2 regions of the Paenibacillus sp. Marseille-P2973 genome follow, and region 1 is predicted to be linked to the other one. Evidence: a T-box and tRNA genes for the amino acid it is inferred to sense, from the RefSeq annotation. Region 1 holds a T-box; the other holds one or more tRNA genes.
The links. The T-box of region 1 lies ahead of KB559_RS17230 (valine--tRNA ligase). A T-box ahead of a tRNA ligase gene usually reads a tRNA of that ligase, here a tRNA-Val.
Positions count from the first base shown of each region.

Region 2: it encodes a tRNA-Val, which carries the amino acid that the T-box ahead of KB559_RS17230 (valine--tRNA ligase) is inferred to sense. The anticodon was not compared.

Region 1 is NZ_JAGQEH010000009.1:26,169-29,586, forward strand. Features, by position in the region: gene KB559_RS17230 (valine--tRNA ligase) at 1-1,552, opposite strand, end outside; T-box leader at 1,872-2,137, opposite strand; gene KB559_RS17235 (LysM peptidoglycan-binding domain-containing protein) at 2,311-3,418, opposite strand, start outside.
Region 2 is NZ_JAGQEH010000001.1:217,904-221,321, forward strand. Features, by position in the region: gene KB559_RS01050 (hypothetical protein) at 184-396, shown strand; gene KB559_RS01055 (hypothetical protein) at 678-1,043, shown strand; tRNA gene KB559_RS01060 (tRNA-Val) at 1,239-1,311, opposite strand; gene KB559_RS01065 (polysaccharide deacetylase family protein) at 1,486-2,256, shown strand; gene KB559_RS01070 (YidH family protein) at 2,386-2,751, shown strand; gene KB559_RS01075 (hypothetical protein) at 2,865-3,071, shown strand; gene KB559_RS01080 (glucose 1-dehydrogenase) at 3,120-3,418, opposite strand, start outside.

The DNA of each region.
Region 1 (3,418 bases):
GAACGGACTTCGTAAATTCCAAACCGGTAAAGATCATGCGCGATACCCAGAACGGAATAATATCGTATCCGGTAACGAGCACGCTCGTAGGGAAGAAGCGTTTGTAGTCCTCGCTGTTCTCATTAGGCCAGCCTAAAGTCGAGAAAGGCCACAAAGCCGAGCTGAACCAGGTATCGAGGACATCTTCGTCCTGCACCAGATCATCCCGTCCGAGCTTGGCCCGGGCTTCCGCTTCATCCCGTGCGACAACCATTTCACCGGTCGCTTCACAATACCAGGCCGGAATACGGTGTCCCCACCATAATTGGCGGGAAATGCACCAATCGCGGACATTTTCGATCCAGTGAAGATACGTCTTTTCGAACCGGTCCGGTACGAACTGGACGCCTTCTCCGGATTTCTGGGCGGCGATCGCAGCTTCCGCCAACGGCTTCATTTTTACGAACCATTGCGTCGACAGATACGGCTCAATGACCGCTCCCGTCCGTTCGCTGTGTCCAACTTGGTGAACATGATCTTCGATTTTGATCAGAACGCCCTGGTCCTGCAAATCCTTAACGATTTGTTTGCGGCATTCGCTGCGGTCCAATCCTTGGTATTGGCCCGCTTCGTTATTCATCGTTCCGCTTTCGTCCATGACGGTAATTTGCGGCAGATTATGGCGAAGACCCACTTCAAAGTCGTTCGGATCGTGAGCCGGAGTAATCTTAACCGCGCCGCTGCCGAATTCCTTATCCACATAATCGTCCGCAATGATCGGAATTTCACGGCCGGTAATCGGCAGAACAAGCATTTTTCCGATCAGATTCTTGTAGCGCTCATCCTTCGGATGCACCGCCACGGCGGTATCTCCAAGCATCGTCTCAGGCCGCGTCGTTGCGACAGTAATAAACCCGCTGCCGTCTTTAAGCGGATATTGCAAATGATACAAATGACCATTAACTTCTTTGTATTCTACCTCAATATCGGAAAGGGCCGTCCGGGCTACCGGGTCCCAGTTGATAATGTATTTGCCGCGGTAAATCAAGCCCTTATCAAAGAGCTTAACGAATACTTCACGGACGGCCAACGACAGACCTTCGTCCAACGTAAAACGTTCCCGTGAATAATCGAGAGAGAAGCCCATTTTTGCCCATTGCTCATGAATGGAGGCCGCATATTTATCTTTCCATTCCCATACCTTCTCCAGAAACTTCTCACGTCCAAGGTCGTAGCGTGTTTGCCCTTCTGCGCGAAGATTCTGCTCGACTTTGGTTTGAGTCGCGATCCCGGCATGGTCGGACCCCGGCAGCCAGAGCGCATCATAACCTTGCATCCGCTTGGTGCGGATCAATATATCCTGAAGGGTGCAGTCCAGCGCGTGTCCGATATGCAGCATACCGGTTACGTTAGGCGGCGGGATTACGATTGTGAAAGGCTCGGCTTCCGGTCTTTGTCCAGCTTTGAAAAAGCCGCCTTCCATCCAATAGCGGTACCATTTTTGTTCCGCCGCTTTCGGATCGTACGTAGTCGGCATTTCCGCCGACAGGGATTGTCCATGGTTTTCTGTCATTTGTACCAAACCTCCATTACAAATAATTGACTTAAAATATTCGTTCAAAAAGTCAGGTTTTCAGGACCAAAGCGTATGCTTCCGAAGTGCGTTTTTTACAAAACGCTTTAGGTCGGATGAAGCTAGGGACTGAGTAGCGGAGCTAAACGTTTTCGTAGAAAACGACTTCGTAAGCATTTGCTCATAAGGTACGTGAGCAACGGAAGGCCCGGCTGAATTCAAGATTCGACGTCGAATCGGCTTCATGATCTGCTTCGTCATGGAAAGATGATTATTTGAACTACCTTTTAAAGCTAGAAAACACAAAAAGCCCCTCGCCTCAAAGGACGAAAGGCTTTACTTTCGCGGTACCACCTTTGTTTCGCAGGCTACACCAATCCCGGAATTCAAATAAAACCGGAATCCAGCTTGCGACACTCATACAGATAACGGCTGCTGCCGGCCCGTTCTAGCATAAACAGTTTACGGATCAAACGGGCGACTCCCGGGCGACTTCGGTCAGCTGCATCCTACGGAACTTCCCAGCACTTCCAATTCCGCTCTCTGAAGGGTTTACTGCCTACTATTCCCATTCCAAGTCTTTACAATTAGATTTTGCTTAGAGTTTATCTTTATCATAATAGCTTGAATACCTTCACGAGTCAACAAAAGGGGCAAAAATGGACAACAGTCCACCAAGAGAGGACAAACTTAAGCATAAATGAATACATGAAAAAAGCCGCACATAGTGTGCAGCTTTTAAGATGGAGGCCTATTAATCAAGGGATGTACAGCACCTGTCCCTCAGACAAATGTTGTTCGGACAGTCTGTTGTAAAGCTGCAGTTCTCGCGAACTAAGCTGATAACGCTCCGCGATTGCGTCCAATGTCTCTTCACGTTGGACAATTACAAGCCTGACTTTACGGAAAGGAGTCTGCTCTTCGGCATTGCGTATGAACAAGCTCTTCCAGCGTACTTCCTCTGCGTCGTTTTGTTCTACCGCCGGCAATGCTTCTTCCGTCTCTTGCAAACTCTGACCGGATTCGGAGTCCGGCCGATACGAGGATAGCAGCTTGCTGATTCCGTAACTGCTCTCCTGGGCAACATCGCCGTTCTTTTTGCTCCCGAGGGCAATTTTCAGTTCTTTCTTATCCTCCGGTTCCGGCCGAATTTCGGCATCCTGCGCGGATTCCGCGGAAAAGGCATCGTCCTCCGTTTCGAAATCGGCGGTAACCGGGACAGCCTCTTCAAACGAAAGCTCTTGCGAAACAGGTAAAGCTCCCTCTTCCCTTTCAGCGGAAGCATATTCGCCAGAAGGTTCATCCAAATCGATCTCGGTCACCGTCACGGACGGACGGGCCGCCTCCTTAAACCAAACTTGCTGCTGCTCGGATTGGAAAGAACGCTCTTGATCCGGGCTCTCTGCTGCGTACTCTTCCTCTAATTGAGGATCACGCGCAGCCAATTCTTCCGGAGCCTCTGCTTCCGCCTCCTTGTCCTCCACAACGGACTGGGCATAGAGCGGCGAAGCGTGGTCATTCCATGTAAGTATGTTTTGCTGCTCGTCCGTATCGTTCAATTCAGGCAGAGATTCCTGCTCCCACATCCGGAAATTCTCGGTATAGCTGCGCGTCGCTGAATCCAATCCCGCTTCACGCCCCGAAAGGTGGTCAGGATCTCTTTGCACGTCCCCGCGCAAGTCGGAAGCCGGCTCATGAGCAACCACGAGTTCCCGGTCCTTCCACTCCTCCGGTTCCACGGCCAACGATGAAGTTTCGATGCCCTGCAAGGATAAAACGCCCGTAATATTAAGACTGCGGGCACTTAGCAGGTCTACGTCGAAATTTTCAATTTCGACCGCGATTTCCTCCAGCTTACCGACCCGG
Region 2 (3,418 bases), on a different contig from region 1:
AAAACCCTTGAGGCATTTAGGCTTCAGGTTTTTTTAGTACAAATAAACCGCATTATTTAAGCTTTATTGATTCATTATCTTCATTTGTGTTTAAATCATTAGTTGCTGGACTGGCTGACTCAGTTTGTCGTTGGGGATTGATTACAGTTCCAGACGAGTAATTATTAATTAAGGAGATTCTCAATGAGTAAGGAAGACAAAGTATTTTATCTTGGGATTGGGCTTGTTATCTTAAGTTTTATTCTGACGTTACTCTTCGGAAAAGAATCAATCCCTATCTTCTTATTTTCAGCACTTTCACTTTTTGTACTTGGTTATGGCTATTATTTTAAGTCGAAAGCAGATAAAAAACGAACTGAACTTCAAGCTGAAGCAGAGCTAAACGAAAAGGAGTAACGGTAACTAACACTGACCCTATTCGTATCATATTTCGTATCAATGCACCCGCCTGCATCACTAAAATAGCGGTGTATTCTTCGCATAAAAAAACCTTGAAGCCGAACGCCTCAAGGCTTTTTAGTATGATCTGAAGTAGGCTAACCCCCTGATGTCCCCATCCTATTAAAAGGAACATTCCATAGGACTAGTATTAATGTAGTACAATTTAAAATGATAAAGAAAATAAGATTCATTGGAGAATAAAACATATATAATAATTCAGAAACGAAGGTGGAAATATGGAGGATCTCTCTAGTTTAGATAAATTGGAGTCCATAAAATCTTTAGAATCGACTATCAGAAAACTCGAAAATGCTTTTTCCCAGATGGCTCAAAAAGGCGCAAACACAACACTAGTAGAGAAACGTCTGAAAGCTGTTACCATTGGCTTGGCTATGCTTGAGCAAGTTTGGAATCAAAAGCCTCATGATTACACCCAACACGATTTAGTAGAAGCTCGGAATGTTCTTATTGGTTTAACCCCATCCGTGGAAACTAGTTATGCTAAATCAAAAGAAGGCAGTCCACAAAGAACGCTTTTAGAACGGAGACTTAAAGCGTTAGGTTTAGTTGTTCAAGCGATTAACGATGCTTCTATAAAGTAGATTAGTTTGTATATACATCCGTCTACCGAAATCACCGAGAGTTGACCTTTTATGAACTTTGAGGACAGTATTATCGGAGATACAATCATCAACTCCTCACCTTCTTTCTAGGTAAATAAAAAGAATGCCCATAAGGCACTCCGTAAAAAAGATAAAATAACAAAGAACCCTTACGCCGTAAGGGTTCTTTAAGTATGATCTGTAGTGGGCTCGAACCACTGACCCCCACCCTGTCAAGATGGTGCTCTCCCAGCTGAGCTAACAGATCAGATATATAGTGAAGACAAAATTTATCTTATCAGGGCGGAGTGCGGATGTCAAACCTTTTTTGCCGCAACCTTGGATAAAATCACCCCCGTGAAGCAAAATAAAGGAACCTTGAGGATGGCCGCATCCAGCTGTGTTGGATGACAACATGTTCTGTAATGGAGGAAATGTATTAATGTTTAAAAAACGAACTGTGCTCGCCCTTGTTATTGCCTTGTCCGCAGTTTCGTCTCCGCTGCAGGCTAAAGCTGCTTCCTACCCCGCTGCCCAGATGAAAGACCGCAGTTATTATGAGGAGCGGGGCGACATTGTCTGGGAGGTACCGACCGAAGAGAAATATATGGCACTGACTTTTGACGACGGTCCCGATCCCCAACAAACTTTAAAAATCATGGAAGTCCTGAAGCAATACGACGCTAAAGCGACCTTTTTCCTGGTTGGCGACCGGGTGGAGCGTTACCCCGAAGTTGTCCGTCAGGAGCTGCAGGAAGGGCACGAAATCGCCAATCATTCCTTCCGCCATCCCTCCTTTCAGGGCCTGCCCGGCAATTCTATGGAAAATGAGTTAGTTAAGACCCAGGACGCCATTTACAAGGCAACGGGACAAAAGCCAGTGCTCTTCCGGCCGCCAGGAGGCTTCTATAATGAGAAGATCATTCAGCTTTCGAAGGACCATCATTTACAGATGATATTGTGGTCTTGGCACCAGGACACTAAAGATTGGAGAGCTCCGGGCGTCGGGCGGATCGCAAACAAGGTGCTGAATAATGCAAGGAACGGTGATATTGTCCTGATGCATGATTTTGTCTATAACAGCAATCAAACCGCGGAAGCGTTAAAAATCATTCTCCCCGAGCTAAAAAAACGCGGATACTCGTTCGTTACGATCTCGGAATTGCTTTCTCACAAGGTTGCGCCGAAGAACCATATCAAGGTCAGCCATTAATGCCTTAACGGGCTCACATGATATTCATTGATGGAGAAGGCGCCCCCTTCTCCATTTCCATGCCAACCGTTCATAAGGAGAACATGACGGAGAATATGGTTAATGTATAGGTGACAAAGGAGGGATAGCATGGAGGAACAATCTTCTGCCGAAAATCGCTATGTTCAGCAGCACTTGGCGAATGAACGGACCTTCCTCGCTTGGATCCGTACGAGCATCTCCATCATCGGCATAGGTTTTCTGGCCGCCGGGCTCGTTTTCAACTCTACCTATAGCGGAATCGCCAGACTGTTCTCCATTATAACGGGCATGGGTTCCCTTATATTCGGAATCTCAATTATTATTGCGGCGACCTTGGAATATCGGCTCAAACGGGGGCAAATCAACAGGAATATCTTCCGGTCTTCCTATATTATCGTAAGCCTCATGCTTATTTTGATGCTGATAATTTTCGGCCTTCTTTTTTTTCTGATGTATTTTCTGCTGTTTGCGTAAACGTACGTACCTCATTGATTCAAGGCTCTATCAGGAGGTTATCGGTTTACATAGAAACTGAAGACAAAGCGCACACTCTAAGAATAGGATTTTACGGAAAGGAAGAGATTGCTATGAGTAAGCAAAAAGAAGAATTTGAAGGTCTGGGTTACGGTCCGGGCGTGGACCCGATCCCTACCCCGGACAATGATTCCGTGTCAGCCACGGGCAAGCTGGAAGAGGTGGTCGATGCCTTGTTAAATAATTCGAAGGAAGATCAGCAAGACAAAAATCAACGTCAGGAACAAGCGGATGTATCAAACCGGACAGCGGATAAATGAAAAATAGAGCCCGGCGCAAATCCTGCGCCGGGCTTCTGTCATATTTATTTAGTGTGCAGTCCAACCGCCGTCCGCCGTAAGCACGGCTCCGTTTATGAAGCTGGCCTCATCGGATGCCAGGAACAGTGCGGCATAGGCGATTTCTTCCGCTTCGCCCATAGGAGCGGTTCCGGCCCGACCGATAGCTTCCATGCCAAGCTGATTCGGCGCGGTAATCGTTCCGCTGATGGCCGTGTTTACGCCGCCCGGTGCAATGGCATTCACGCGAATTCCTTTCAGACCGTATACGGCAGCCGTATTTTTCGTAAGTCCGATCAAACCGTGTTTAGAAGCCACATAAGCTGCAC